DNA from 2 places in the Pseudovibrio sp. SCP20 genome. Region 2 is predicted to be linked to the other one. Evidence: riboswitches for the same ligand, from Rfam matches in the RefSeq annotation. Region 2 holds a riboswitch; the other holds the start of a gene.

Region 1 (7,751 bases), on a different contig from region 2:
GAGGACGAAAGGCTCTATGTCGATTACATTAGATAATTTAAGCAATTTATTAGAGCAATTAAGGCTGCGAAATTCGTTACCCTATGATTTTTCTTGCAAATCCCAAATTGCAAAAAGTAAAATTTATCAATTAGTTCGGGATGAGTTTGCGTCGACATAATATTTTGAATCTCATATTTATTAAAATGCTGCGCATTTTCATGTGCAGTGACGATACATCCAATTTTATCTGGAACGACATATTATGAGCACCACCCTTAAATGCCTCGCGGCTGCACTTCTGCTGAGCGTTTCCACTCAGTCTGCCTTTGCTGGTCCTATCAAAGATACAATGATCAAGTACGCGACCATTGCGAGCTTTATTGGAGCAGAAGAAAGCTGCGGCCTCACTATTCCTGATGCAAAGGGCAAAGCGCTGATGAACGAAATCAAGAATGAAGATGAAGGGGACCTCATGACTGTGATCATGATGTCTATGGTGCATGAGCAGGCTGTTCAGAAGATCAAAGACCCTGCAGCTCGTGAAAGATACTGTTCTGAACTGATCGCTGAAGCACGCGAGCAGGGCGTTATTGACTAAGTCAATTGCACTGTACATGCGTATCGAGCCGGTTGCTAACGCCGGTAGTATCTAACGACTATACGTAGATACGCGTTCCTAGGGCGGTGTTGATTAAGGTTCAGCACCGCCTTATTTGCACTTTAGAGCCATCAACCAGCTACCGCATCGCCAACATAATCCCGGCAATTCTAAACACTAGAATTTCATTTCGTCCGCAACTCCTGAATGAGTTATGCTCTGTGCAGGTGGGAAATCTGGAAACGATAATGTTTAAAGGTCTTTCTAAAATGGCTGTTATTGCAATTCTTCTGGTGGCTCTTGTGGTGGGTGTCACAGTTAAGCTTATCTGGCAAAACTCCAAAGTGCCGGAGTATGTCGGCGTTCATGATGGGCAGTTTGCGCCGCTTCCGAATTCCCCCAATGCTGTCTCCTCTCAAGCGCAGGATGCCTCCCGCCATGTGGACCCCCTGCCCATGCTCGCTACATTTGGCGCAACGCAGGCTGCCCTCACCAATACGCTGGAGGAGATGGGCAAGAACAAGATCAGCAAGGTGGATGGACCTTACCTCCACGCCGTCTTTACAAGCGCTCAGATGGGCTACAACGACGATGTGGAGCTCTGGATTGATGAGCAGGACCGCGTCGTGCACTACCGCTCCCAGTCCCGTGTCGGTTACAGCGATATGGGTGCCAACCGAGCTCGCTACGACCGTTTCCGCAGCATTTACTCCACCTTTGCAGAGGGCGAGAATTGACTCAGAGGCAACTAACACACCTGTGAGTGTCGCTGAGTCAATATCCCCTTGAAATGACTCATGATTTCACGAGTTAGGGCAAGGCAGAACTGACTCTGCGGGAGATAAACCGCAGAAATCCTGAGACTCACAAATCTGTAAGTTGCCAAAGAGTCTGAGGCAGCTTCAGCTCACCGCTCACTTGCAGCAGTGGCTTTGGCATTTGAAGAAGATGAAACTCGGGTTCTTCTGCAGCTTCTCATAATGGACCGGAGATTTTTCCTTCATCTCGGCTGCTGGCATCCCTTCGCGCAGGTCCACAACGCACATCCCGGCGCTGGAAAGCCACCCAAACAGCATGGAGAGAGGGCGACGGTAAAAGCTCACCTTCACCGGCACGCCAATGGTGTTCCACTCCTCCGTCACATGCTCCTGGCGCAGATAACTACCGCTTGGAGAGCACTGCGCATCAATCAGCGGATGGTGCGTTGAGAACACGAAATAGCCGCCCGGCTTCAGTACCTTGCCAATGTCGGAAAAGAGTTTCCCCAGATCCTCAATGTAATGGATCATCAGCGGGCAAATCACGATATCAAACGTGCCCTCCAGCTTGTCTGGCAGTCCGTCGGAAAGGTCAGAGGTGTAGCACTTCACGTTGTCGTCCAGCTTCTCTTTCACCAGCTTCAACATCTGCTCGGATTCATCAATGCAGGTCACATCCGCGCCGTGGTCATACAGAAATTGCGCATACACTCCCGGCCCACAGCCTAGATCAAGAACCTTCAGCCCCTGCAGCGGAGGCAGCATGCCAAGCAGTGTCGGGCGCTCCAGAAGAGCGTTGTAGATATTCTCCTGAATGGCCTCATCATATTGCTCGGCAAAATCGCTATACAAACGAGATGTCATTCACGTACTCCGCATCAAACACATGTTCCCGAAACAACCTCTGTTCATCACCTAGGAATATGCGACAAAACCATAATTAAAAGCAGCCGGAACCAACCGGAATAAAAGCAAATTCCCTTCAAAACCGCTTGTTTGCCATGCTGCCAGAGCGGCCTTGTATGAGTCTAACGCGAAGAATCTGTGTCGCGATCACGGCAGGCTCAGGCCAATATCACAACAATTGCGAGATACTTGAGCCCTTGAAAAACGGCGAACTAGCGCTTTTCTCGCAGCAGCCAGATAAAGAAAATGCCGCCCACAAGTCCGGTGATGATGCCAATTGGCATATCTTCCGGCTTCATCAGCGTTCGTGAAAGCACATCCGCTAGCAACAAAAAGATCGCTCCGAACAAGGCCGAGATTGGGATCAGGCGCCGATAGTCACCCCCCACAAACAACCGCACAATATGAGGCACCATCAGCCCTACAAAGCCGATCATGCCCGAAAACGCTACCATCACCCCGGTAATCAGCGCGCTGATGACAAAGGTCTCCAGCCGGAAAGAGGCAACGGAGATGCCCAGTGTTGTCGCGGTCTCATCTCCAATGGTCATGGCGTTGAAATGCCCGGCCCGCAGCCACAGCCACGTCCCGCAAAATAGCAGAACCGCCAGCGGATAGAGAAGATGCGTCCATTGTGCCAGACCTAACCCGCCCAGCATCCAGTAAACCACGGTGTGCGTGGCCCGCGGGTCCGCCAGAAAGATGAGAATGTTCGCGCCCGCCATCAACACAAAGCTCACCGCAACACCTGTCAGCACCAGCCGGTCAGCGCTGGTCGCACTGGTGAACTTGGCAACACCAATCACCAGCAGCGTCGCTCCAAGAGAACCGAGAAACGCCAGTAACGGCACCGTAAGCAAGCCCAGAAACAGCCCCGTATGCAGCAGCGCCAACACCGCCCCAAACGCACCACCAGCGGAAATGCCGATCAGATGCGGGTCCGCCAACGGGTTGCGGGTCACGGATTGAAGGCAGGCACCGACAATGGAAAGCCCAGCCCCCACCATTATTGCCAGCAGCGCACGGGGCAGGCGGATCTGCCAGAGAATGTTCTCCCGGCCCAAAGACCAACTCGGCTCCACCAATCCCGGCACCAGTTTGTTGACGAGAACACCCCAGACCGTCTCCATGGATACGGAAACCGCGCCAACGGAGACAGCAAGGCAAACCGAAAGAACCAGCGCAGCCAATCCCACGCAACAGATTTGCAGCATATGAGGAGAACGGCCCTCATGCGGGGCAACGACAACGCCGGTTCCTTCGCTCATGTTAGTTCCCCCAGAATGCAGCAGCGAGCTTCTTGATCGCTTTGATGTTCCGTGGTCCCGGTGTTGCCTCTGCATACTCCAGCGTCACGAACCGGTCGTTCTTCACTGCATCCAGCTCCGCAAAGGCTGGGTTGTTGAGCATGAACTCACGCTTCTGCTCAGCAGTCACCTCGCCATAGTTGACGATCACGATCATCTCTGGGTTCGCCTCAACCACAGCTTCCCAGTTCACCCGCGCCCAGCTTTTCTCCAGCGTGTCCAGCACGTTGGTGCCTCCGGCCGCTTCAATCATCGCAGTTGGCATCGCATAACGGCCCGCAGTGAATGGAGAATCCTCGCCACTGTCATAAACAAACACGCGCAGCGGTGTGTCAGAGGTTTTCAGACCCGCTTTGAACTGCACCAACTCATCACGATAAGACTGCACCAGCGCTTCTGCTCGTGCTTCAACACCAAAGATGCGGCCAAGGTTCAAAAGGTCGTTGTACATGTCATCCATGGAAACCTTAGGCTTCTCGCCAAGGTGGATGCAGCTCTCGGTCAACTCGTAAACCTTGATGCCAAACGGCTCTAGTGTTTCTGGTGTCACCTCGCCGCCAACCTTCATCCCGTAGTTCCAGCCCGCGAAGTAGAAGTCCGCATCAGCGCCAATCAGCACTTCCTTGCTTGGGTATTTCGGGGAGAGTTCCGGCAACACAGCCACCTTGTCGGTCAGCTCTGCATCCAGCGTTCTCCAGCCAGAAACGCCGGTGTAACCCACCATATTGTCCTGCAGCTCCAGCGCCAGCATCATCTCTGTCAGGTTGGAGTCGTTGGAAACGGCCCGTTGCGGCACACCATCAAACGCCACGGTGCGATTACAGCTTTGTACGGAAACCTCTGCCAAGGCAGCCGAAGAAGAAAGCAGCGCTACAGCCAGCGCCAAACCAAAGTTTTTCATGAAAACAGTCCTTATGAGTGAAGATCAAAAGTAAGGAGGGATTGTTGCCGGGCCATCAGCTGATCACGCGTGGTCCGCACCTGAAACGCCTGCGAAACAAGGGCAGGGGAGAGGATCTGTTCCGGCACCCCAAAGCCCAGCATCTGCCCGTGATCCAGCAGCAGGATCTGATCACACACCTGTGCTGCCATGTTCAGATCGTGCAAACTGGTGATGATCGTCAGATCCAGCTCTTCAATCAGCTTCAGTATTTCCAGCTGATGGCGAATATCCAGATGGTTGGTTGGCTCATCCAATATGAGCAGCTCCGGCTCCTGAGCCAGAGCCCGTGCCACCATCACCCGCTGCCGTTCCCCGCCAGAAAGCGTGCCGAACAACCGCCCGGCCAGCCCATCCAGCTGCAAAGCATGGATCGCACGATCCACCACCTGCCGGTCATGTTCGCCAGAAGCCGCCAGCCCGCTGCGATAAGGCGTGCGCCCCAGCTCCACAATCTCACGCACCCTGAGAGCAAAATCTGTCGGCTGCTCCTGCAGCACTGCTGCCACCCGCTGCGCCGTCGCCCGAGCAGAAAGAGACCAGATGTCATCGCCGCCAATGCAAATTTGCCCGCTCATCGGCTTGTTGAAGCGATAGAGCAGCCGCAGCAGCGTCGATTTCCCAGCCCCGTTCGCACCCACAACACCAAGGGTTTGCCTCGCCGCCAGCTCAAAGCTCAGAGGCTTCAGAACAAGCGCGCTCTTACGCTCCGGCGCCCAGGAAACCTCGCGAACGGATACAGAAGCCGCGCTCATGACAAAACATCCTTGCGCAGCTCAGCCCTCGTCGGACAGCCTAAGCCATTGAAATGAAAAGAAACAGGATCCAGCATTCAACCACCCCACCTGAGTGAAACGCTACATAGTCATAAATATAACGTTATAACGTTACATCAATTGTCGAATCCTGAAGTAAAAGTCAAGCGCACGCGTGCGCAGGCCACCAGCGGCTCGCAAAACGATCCGGGATAAAGTTTAGTTTGTGAGGAAAAAGGTCTCATAACGCCCTCCGCGCTGCAGCGGGGGCAAATAGAAACCGGATATGTGAGAGGCTTGCGCCAATGCAACCATTATGGCCTCCTTCCGGGACGCCCCGCCCGGGTTGAAGTGAAACATAATGGCAGGTCTCCTGACTCGCGGGTCCGTGCTCAGCCAGCCTTCCCGGATCTCTCCAGTGGCACGCTTGGCTTCGCTAACCGCTTACAGTTGCGGGGGCAGTCACGGAATTGGCGCCTGTTGGCTACACCGCACCGTGTTCCCTTTTAATCCCGGGGCCTTTCGCTCCCCAGAAACCATCAGCGCGCATACTGAGTTTTACGGCCCCCAATTGCAAGAGTTTTCGAAAACAGACCTGACGCGCTGTTGATAGCAACTGTCAGCACTACACGTGAGGTGCGCACACATTTTGGCAAAACCAGCCCAAGTTTTCCGAGGTTTTCACTTGTGACAACCCCTTGCTAGGCTCTTAGCACTGACCAAACTGAGACTGCTTGAAGTCAGCAACTATGACCATCCAGATCGCAATAAGTGAAAAGACATGAAAACAGTCATTAAAAAGACTTCGATAATCTTGGGTGTCTTTGCTACCTGTTTTGTAGTTTCGGGATGTTTGCTGACTGGAGCTCTTCTTCCGGCCCCTGGGTATACGGAGATTGTGAAAATTGACCCATCAATGACGAACCAGGAACTTACCCGTAAGTTACTGGCTATCTTTAGAAATCACGGTATAGCACCGTGCGCATGGGCAAGGCTAAGCCCGGAGTACTTTGATGCTGTCAATTACTCAGCTGACTATAGATCGCTGAATGACTGCATTTGGGTAGCCTATCATCAGCCAGAGCAACCAAAAGTGAATGCCGATGAGGCAACTATAGTCATCGGAAGTTTCCCTGAGTACAATAACAATGTAGCAGGCCAATCCGCGAGATTTCGAAGACTCAGTAATAACGAGTTGGAGGTTACAGTAAAGGGACAAGGTGCGTACTATATGAAGCTTCCCAATAAAAAAATCGCTCAAAAATTTGCGCGGATTATAAAAGAAAACCTTCGTTAGCTGTCCCAAACATCCCGCCTCCCCACCACCGTCATCCCGGACAAGCGCAGCGCAGATCCGGGACCCAGAGTCGTGAGCACAGACCCAAACCACAGCTCAACCGCCTCACCAAACACGCGCAAACTCAGCCATCCACATCCCTGTAAAAACTGTCAGTTTGACAACCTGTGGTTTTCATTCCACATTCATACATGAGGCGTCGAAACCTCCTTTAAGACAGCGGTTACCGCTCCCGTCACTGGCGGATTTTTTGTGCCTGCTTTATAGGTAGCGCGCAAACCCTTTGCTATGAGCGGGAGGGCGGTGAATACAACACCTCCTTCGGGGGGGAATAAACTCGCCTGTCTGTCTTACAGGTTTCGAACCTCCCGCTCGCCAGCGGGCCGTCGAAAGCCTTGCTGTCCTGTGGTTGTTCAACACCCTAAAGACAGAGGGATTGAGAATGAACGACTCCGCATGCGCATGTAGCGCCACAAATACTTTCCAAAATGAAATTGACGAAGTCATCGTCGCTGTCTCGGATCTGCAGAACCTCTCGTATATTCAGCACCTTGTGCTGACAGAGAGAATGCAGCACTCCAGCGAGCGCGATGCCCTGTTCACTCTGCATCACGCCTTCCGCGATCGCCTCGAAGTACTGGAAAAAAGCTGCGGAATGTTAGAGCGGGTCGCTCATCCGCAGCCAATAAACACAAAAGTTCCGCTTCCTGATTAAGCCGTACTGCCCTTTGCTCGCGTGCTCAATCCTCAAGGCCCATCGCATTCAAGTGAGGCAGCAGCCCGGCAGCAAAGAAAAGAGCCAGCCTCATGTTAGGGACTGGCTCAGGAAATGGCTTGATCGTGCAATGCGCTCAACGTGATCGGTAACCCTGACCACGCAAAGCGCGTGCAACATCACTGTGAACGGCATTTGGCACAAACCCGTGCCTCTTGCTCCGGTGCCAATGGCGAAGCGCAAATACACCCCGCATCCTCGCCAATCGGTGCCCTGCTGGTCTGCGGCCATACCACCCGCCGCAGGTCAGCACCTCCCTAAAAATACCAGTGCCACCCACACCACGTCCACTCCCTGAAAAATCAAGGCGGCACTCCCTCTACCGCCCAATTCACTGGATCCCGCATCAAGCGCGGGATGACGGCATTGAAGCAACCCCAACAACCTCACCATCGTCATCCCGGACAAGCACAGCGCAGATCCGGGATCCATT
Region 2 (7,751 bases):
ATCACTCTCCGCCCAGCCCTCTTCAGAGGAGGACGACAGCACAATCTGCAGAACGCATGCACCTTTATTGTCCAGCACCGTGCCGGAATGAACAGCCCCTGCGTTTGATAGGGCAAAGGCCGTGGCGTTCAGAACCACATCAGGCGGGCACTCTTCAAACACGCTGGAAACAACTGCCGCGCATTCCGCCTGTTTCAGGCTCGCCACATAAAGCACAAGCGGATTAATCCCCTGTGCCTCTAGCTCATGACATAATGCCTGTACTGGCTCTATCGCCCCGCTTTGATAAAGCGCCCGATAAAACACGATGGCTGCAACAGGACGGCTCGGGTCTTTCCAGCTCGCCTGCACATCATCCAATGAAGGAAGCGAATGCCCTTGCAACATCAGCCCGGCCCGCGGCAACGCCATAGGCTCAGAAGGCGCTTCAACAGGCAGCTCGGCAATCTGCGCCGCATAAAGCAAAGCACCGGAAAGGTTCTCCGCGCCACCTTCAATCAGATAGCGCCACAACATCTGCGCAGTTTCCAGCGGCACGGTGGAGCGTTTGGCAAGCTCCTCATCCCACTTGTCATCCCCCGGCAGCAGAACCAGCTTCACACCTTCAGCACGGGCGACCGCTTCCAGCCGCTCAACGCCGTAGCGCCAGTATTCAACGCCGCCCAACAGGCGCACCACCACAAGTTTTGAGGCTTGAATGCACTGCTCAATATAAAGGTCAACAGAGTACGGATGGGACAGCGCCAGAAAACTGGCAAGCCGCAGGGAGTAGCCCTCATGCTGGGCATGGGCCGCCGCAAGGCCAGCAAGCTCTGTGTCCGCTGCGCTTAAAAACACAACATCCGCAGGCGTCTGCCCCAGATCGACAGCCTCTTCTCCATCATCCAATCGGCGTGATTGCCCAACAAGTACGTGCATCAGGCAGAAACCAACTCAAATTCACTCAGCGCAGCATTCACACTGTGCTTGTCCAATCCTGCAAGACCAATCACAACCAGCTTGGAATGGCTTTCACTGCCAGCCGCAAACCAGGCTTCCACACGTGGGCCAACCGCCTGCACCAGCACCGGCGCCACTTTGCCTTCCACCACCACACTGCCTTTAATCCGCAGCACGCCGGAAACCTTCATGGCCGCCTCCACCTGAGCTTTCACCTCCTCAATGGAGGCAAACCGGCGGGTTGGCAGCACAAAGCTCTCAAAGTCATCATGGGAATGATCGTGATGATGATGGTGGTCGTGGTCGTGGTCGTGGTCGTGGTCGTGGTCGTGGTCGTGAGCATGCTGCGCTTCATGGTGAGAAAGACGCAAGTCCATATCATCCTCAGCCCCGGCATCCCGGCCCAGCAGAACATCCAGCGCCAGCTCTCCATGAGAGGCAGCCACAATCTCAACCCCATCGCGCAAACGACCACTGATGGTCGCCTTCACAGCGGAAAGCTCTTCCTCAGTCAAAAGATCAGCTTTGGAAAGCACAACAAGATCGGCGCAGGTCAGCTGGTCAGCAAACAGCTCCTCCACCGGGCTTTCGTGGTCCAGCGCCTCATCTGCAGCACGCTGCGCCGCAACCGCTTCTTCATCAGAAGCAACCTTGCCAGCAGCAACAGCAGGCGCATCCACCACAGTCACCACACTATCAACGGTGACGCGCGGTTTCACGGAAGGCCAGTTGAACGCCCGCACCAAGGGCTGCGGCAGCGCCAGACCAGAGGTTTCAATCACGATCACATCCGGTGCCTGCTCCCGCTCCAGAAGCATTTCCATAGTTGGCAGAAAATCATCCGCCACCGTGCAGCAGATGCAGCCATTGGCCAGCTCCACCACCTCATCCGCAGAACAATCCGGATCAGCACAGCCATTGACCAGCGATCCATCAAAACCCATCTCGCCAAATTCGTTGACGATGAGCGCAATGCGCTTGTCCTGAGCCTTCATCAAAAGGTTGCGGACCAATGTGGTTTTTCCGGCACCCAGAAAACCAGTGATAATGACGGCAGGAATTTTTTTGGAAGGCGCAGCAAAAGAAACAGTCATAGGGAAATCTCCGGAAAAACAGCAGGCTTCAGCTGCAACGGTTGACCGGCAGCAACAAACATCACGTAGTGGCAAAACTCAGCGATACGCTGGTTGAGGCGCCCGGCCTCATCACGAAAGGCGCGGGCCATGGCGTTTTCAGGCACGATGCCCATGCCCACCTCATTGCCAACAAACACAACGGGGCATGGCAAATCGGAGAGCACAGCACGCAGCTGTTCAAGCTCAACGCTCCAGTCCCGCTCGGCATGCATAAGGTTGGAAAGCCAAAGCGTCAGGCAATCAACGAGGATGGCGCGCTCCGCATGGGCATGCTCTTTCAGCACGCGCACAAGCTCCAGCGGCTCCTCAACAGTGTCCCAAAGGTCGCCCCGCTGCATCTTATGATGCGCGATACGTTCCTCCATTTCACCGTCAAAGGCCTGGCCTGTCGCAATATAAGTCGGGCGTCGCCCGCTGCTTAAAACCAGCTTTTCCGCATATGCGCTTTTCCCGGAACGAGCACCGCCCGTTACGAGACAATGACGAACGCAAAGGTCGCCGCTCTGTTCAGCCATCTGGGTTAGCTGATCAGCAAGCGCGTGGAAGCCGAAGCTTCACTCAAAGAATATGAAAGTACAGCAGCTGTCTCGCACGGAAACAGGGAAATATGTGTCATGAGCACCTCTCGCCGTCCACCCGACAGCAGTCCTATGTCAAATCATATCTCCAGCCGGTCTCCTGGCTTGCGGCTCTGTCGATCACAGCCCCTTCCCAGCCTCCAAAAAGGCCAGTGGGATTATCGCAATGATCTCGCCGCTCACAGTTGCGGGGGCAGCTGCGGCTTACTTCCATATATATGGAACCGCATTCCCGTTTAATCCTTCCGCCTGAAAGCCTCGGCACAGACGAAAAGAAACTGGAGTTCTGGGCTTAAGTGTGGGGCGCAATCAGCTCCCCTGTCAATTGTCTTTGTGAGGATTCCAACATCACCGGAAAATCAAACCCGCAAAATCCGCGGTTTTTGGAGATTTCTGGCTAACCCCCTTGGATATCTCAATAAAAAAAACGAGAAACTGTCCACAAATCGAAAAATTCCTAAAAAACGACTTGGCAAACACACCATGCCTCTGTAAAAGCCTCCTCACGCAAACGGCGAGGCAAACTCGCAAGGGTGTCATGATCCCCGGTAGCTCAGTGGTAGAGCAAGCGGCTGTTAACCGCTTGGTCGCTGGTTCGAATCCGGCCCGGGGAGCCATCCTTTCTCGTTTGCAGCCATAACGGCAAGATCATCGTGATCCCCGGTAGCTCAGTGGTAGAGCAAGCGGCTGTTAACCGCTTGGTCGCTGGTTCGAATCCGGCCCGGGGAGCCACTTTTCTTGATTGCAGCCAAATGGCGAGGACATCGTGATCCCCGGTAGCTCAGTGGTAGAGCAAGCGGCTGTTAACCGCTTGGTCGCTGGTTCGAATCCGGCCCGGGGAGCCATCCTTTCTCAAAATTCCCCTCTCCTTTAAATCAGCGTTTCATCTCACAGAATTCGTACGCGTGCGTCTAACCCTACAATAATAAAAACAGTGGGTAGAAAACCATGTTCACGCGCAGCGAAACCGCAGCACTGGCAAGTGCCGCAGGCCGAAGAAACGGAGTCCATCTGGGTAGAACTCTCTTCCGCACAAAAGCGGAGGCACTCCATTTCGCGGCAAAACTCACCCTGATCCTGCATATGGCGACCAACTAGCCGAGCGACGCCTCCCCAAATTATCGGGGAGTTCATAAGCAGGGAGAGCTGTGCATATCACGCAGCACTTAAAACAGCCCGTATCAGGCAGATGCACCCCACACAAAAGGGGCAGAAATGAAGCGCTGTTCTTTCAAAAGCTTAAGCCACTTGAAAAAATAAGTGATTTTTTTGCCAATGAGAGAAACTGAGATGCTCATCACAGTTCTCTCCATTTTGTATAGCAAATCAACACAATGAAAATTTTACATAATAGCAATTAAATAACCTGAAAGTATAAATACGCGAAACATAATTTATATACAATTATTATGGCATAGATACTCTAAGTAAATACGTATACCTCTAATGTATCTGGTGCGAATTATCATAGTCACTACTTCGTGATGACTGTGTTACTGCACACAATAAGGCGCCCCCTCTGGGAAAGTTGCTGCGTGAAAGTCAGGGAGCCATCAATGAGTAGTCTGTTTCCGCTGTGCGGTCTGCCGCACGTCTTGAATTTTCGCTTCGCAAAATCTGGTCTTCTTGCTGCCTGTCTCGCTGCGCCGCTTACGCTGGCTGCGCCTGCACTGGCAGAAACATCTCCTGCAACGGACCCGGCCACACCTTCCGGCCCGCAGCTCATTGATAAATCCGAGGACGGCAACACCTACGCCATGCCAGAGGACTATCTCGCCGTCACCGTCGCCCCCCCACCCAAAGCCCCTTATGCCGACCCGCTGGAAAGTGATCTGTCCATCTGGGTGGGTGAAGTGGAAATTCAGGGTCGCAAAACCTTGTGGGTCGAGCTGATCGATCAACACGGCGAAGTCATTTACAACTCCGAAGTCCAGCAGAACGAAACCCATCTCCTGCCAGATGGCAGGGCCATTGCGGTGACCGTGATGCAGCCAGACAGCCACAGCAAAGCCATGCAGTCGGCTGCTCTGAAGAAGGACCAGTCCCGCGTACCAACGGATGAGCGCTTTGTGGTCACCCGCAAGGAAGCTTTTGCCCCAGCGTTGGATACGCAGGTGAACCTGCTGGAGGTGCAGCCTGTTCCAGAGGAAGTCCATAATTCTTTCATGCTCCGCGCAGGAGAGAATGGTGAAATCCTCTGGAAGGCAACCAAAGACGCCATCTCATGGCTGGAAAGCAGATCCTGACAGGAACCAGCTGCGCGCAAATCGATACTCTCTCAAATCGCATTTAGCGTGCATATTCGAACCGCACACACCCCGTGAGCAATTTTATTCTCCTACGGAAGCCCGAGGAGAATAATATCCTAGTCTAACGCACCCTTTGGCAGCCCATTTCTTGTTCTTGCCGGGCCAGCACAGTAGCGTGGTCTCAAAAGGGGTCGAATACCCGCATTCTGAAATTTATCCTGATACGAGTTATTTGAGAGACACTATGGACACGCGCGCCTCTGCCATCGAAGCTATCGGCAACACCCCCCTCATTCGCCTCAAAGGCCCTTCTGAGCGTACCGGCTGTGAAATCCTCGGCAAAGCTGAGTTCATGAACCCGGGCCAGTCCGTCAAGGACCGCGCTGCGCTCTTCATCATCCGTGATGCTGTCAAACGCGGCACCCTGAAGCCAGGCGGCATCATTGTGGAAGGCACCGCAGGCAACACCGGCATCGGCCTCGCACTGGTCGGCAACGCACTGGGCTACCGCTCTGTCATCGTCATTCCCGAGACCCAGTCTCAGGAAAAGAAAGACATGCTGCGCATTGCAGGTGCTGAGCTGATCGAAGTTCCGGCGGTTCCTTACAAGAATCCAAACAACTACATCAAAGTCTCCCAGCGCATCGCTGAAGAGCTGAACAAGACCCATCCGCAGGGCGCCATCTGGGCCAACCAGTTTGACAATGTCGCCAACCGTCAGGGCCACATTGAAACCACCGCTCAGGAAATCTGGCAGCAGACCGACGGCAAAGTCGACGGCTTCATCTGCGCAGTGGGCACAGGCGGCACACTGGCGGGCACCGGCATCGGCCTGAAGGAAAAGAACCCGAACATCAAGATCGGCCTCGCAGATCCGCACGGCGCAGCGCTTTACAACTACTACGCCCACGGCGAGCTGAAGTCCGAAGGCTCCTCCATCTCAGAGGGCATCGGTCAGGGCCGCATCACCGCGAATCTGGAAGACGCGCCGATCGACATCCCTTACCGCATCTCTGATGAGGAAGGCCTACTGATCAACTTTGAACTGCTGCAGAATGAAGGCCTCTGCCTCGGCGGCTCCTCCGGCATCAACGTGGCTGGAGCTGTTCGTCTGGCAAAAGAACTTGGCCCAGGCCACACCATCGTGACCGTGCTGTGTGATTATGGCACCCGCTATCAGGGCAAGATGTTCAACCCAACATTCCTGCGCGAAAAAGGCCTGCCAGTGCCAGAGTGGATGGAACGCAAATCCGACATCGCCATCCCGTTCGAAGCAGCCTGATTGGCTTGAGGCGCCCGCTTTAGGGCGCCAGCTTTCCAGAAAGCCCCAACAGGCTCCGGCAACCTGCCCTTAACGGAAAGCATTGCAAAATTCGCCAAGAGGTTTTGACCAATCCTCTTGGCACAGCTATAAGTAGGTCCTCGCATTACAGGAGTTGTAACGCTTGGAATCTTCATTCAGCCTCCTCTCCCTGATCGCTCTATTCAGTGTATTTTTCTACGCATTGGCAGTGGTTTGTGCCATTCGCGAGATCATGTACTCCCGCACCTCGCAAGGCAGCATTGCCTGGCTGCTCTCCCTGTTTTTCATCCCCATGCCCACAGTCCCGCTTTACTTCATCTTCGCGTGGAAACGGCTGGATGATTACATCGAAGTACGCGACGACATCTCCCAGATCGAGGCCGACGTCCTCAACCGCCACACTCCTTATGTAGACGGCGCAGCCAGCAGTCACTGGCCCGTTCATACCCGTGTGGCCTCCGTCCCGTTTCTGGAAAACAACTCCTGCGACCTGCTCATCGATGGCCCGGCCATGTTCGCCTCCATCATCGAAGGCATCCGCACCGCAGAAAAGCACGTGCTCGTCCAGTTCTTCATCATTCGCGAAGACAGCATCGGACTGGAGCTGGCAGACGCTCTCATTGAGCGCGCCAAAGCAGGCCTGCGCGTTTGCCTGCTTTATGATGATATCGGCTCCCGCTCCCTCTCAACCCAGTACATCACGCGCCTGCAGGACGCTGGCGTCCGCGTCAGCGCGTTTAACAAACGCCACCGCCTCATGCGTATGCTGGGCCCAATGCGCCTCAACTACCGCAATCACCGCAAGGTGGTGGTCACAGACAGCAAGCACTGCTGGATCGGCGGCCACAACATCGGCGAAGAGTATCTCGGCCTCTCAGAAACATTCGGCCATTGGCGCGACACCCACGTAAAAGTCTCCGGCCCCGCAGCTCTTGCTGCTACACTCTCCTTCAGCGAAGACTGGCAGTTCGCCACCGGCAAAACCCTGCAACTGGAACTACCGGGCAGCTTCCCAAAGGCAGATGGTGAGAGCGTCATGGTCATGCCGACCGGCCCTGCCGACATTCAGGAAGACTGTGCCATCACTTTCGTGGAGAGCATTGCACGCGCCAAAGATCGCCTCTGGATCGTCAGCCCCTACTTCGTGCCGGGCATTGAAGTCCTCACAGCGCTCTACGCAGCCGCTCTGCGCGGCGTTGACGTACGCATCCTGCTGCCGGAAAAAGCCGACCACTGGCTCGTCTGGCTCGCCAGCTACGCCCATGCAGACAACCTCGCCAGCCATGGCATCAAGGTCTACCGATATCTGGAAGGCTTCCTGCACGAGAAGGTCATCCTCATCGACAATGAGCTGGCTGGCATCGGCACAGTCAACTTCGACAACCGCTCCTTCAACATCAACTTCGAAATCACCTTGTGGTTCACCGGCCAGAACATGATCAAGAAAACAGAAGAGATGCTGCAGCAGGATTTCAAGGGCGCCCGCCAGACCGACCGCCTCGAACTCAACAACCGCCGCTACGCCTTCCGCGTCCTCGCCCAGGCC

The links. Region 2 has a riboswitch for cobalamin ahead of cobU (bifunctional adenosylcobinamide kinase/adenosylcobinamide-phosphate guanylyltransferase). Riboswitches for the same ligand answer to the same signal wherever they lie in the genome.
Region 1: another riboswitch for cobalamin. It lies ahead of AC3CB2_RS09840 (ABC transporter ATP-binding protein); the one in region 2 lies ahead of cobU (bifunctional adenosylcobinamide kinase/adenosylcobinamide-phosphate guanylyltransferase).

What each region holds. Positions count from the first base shown of each region.
Region 1 covers NZ_JBYMDH010000002.1:286,885-294,635, reverse strand. Annotated here, with positions in the region: gene AC3CB2_RS09865 (hypothetical protein) at 245-580, shown strand; gene AC3CB2_RS09860 (DUF1499 domain-containing protein) at 829-1,317, shown strand; gene AC3CB2_RS09855 (class I SAM-dependent DNA methyltransferase) at 1,495-2,202, opposite strand; gene AC3CB2_RS09850 (FecCD family ABC transporter permease) at 2,457-3,458, opposite strand; gene AC3CB2_RS09845 (ABC transporter substrate-binding protein) at 3,514-4,452, opposite strand; gene AC3CB2_RS09840 (ABC transporter ATP-binding protein) at 4,464-5,246, opposite strand; cobalamin riboswitch at 5,593-5,802, opposite strand; gene AC3CB2_RS09835 (hypothetical protein) at 6,028-6,543, shown strand; gene AC3CB2_RS09830 (hypothetical protein) at 6,986-7,258, shown strand.
Region 2 covers NZ_JBYMDH010000001.1:1,648,056-1,655,806, forward strand. Annotated here, with positions in the region: gene cobN (cobaltochelatase subunit CobN) at 1-918, opposite strand, end outside; gene cobW (cobalamin biosynthesis protein CobW) at 918-2,033, opposite strand; gene cobU (bifunctional adenosylcobinamide kinase/adenosylcobinamide-phosphate guanylyltransferase) at 2,030-2,590, opposite strand; cobalamin riboswitch at 2,727-2,937, opposite strand; tRNA gene AC3CB2_RS07215 (tRNA-Asn) at 3,196-3,270, shown strand; tRNA gene AC3CB2_RS07220 (tRNA-Asn) at 3,311-3,385, shown strand; tRNA gene AC3CB2_RS07225 (tRNA-Asn) at 3,424-3,498, shown strand; gene AC3CB2_RS07230 (hypothetical protein) at 3,602-3,751, shown strand; gene AC3CB2_RS07235 (hypothetical protein) at 4,210-4,899, shown strand; gene AC3CB2_RS07240 (cysteine synthase A) at 5,147-6,184, shown strand; gene cls (cardiolipin synthase) at 6,348-7,751, shown strand, end outside.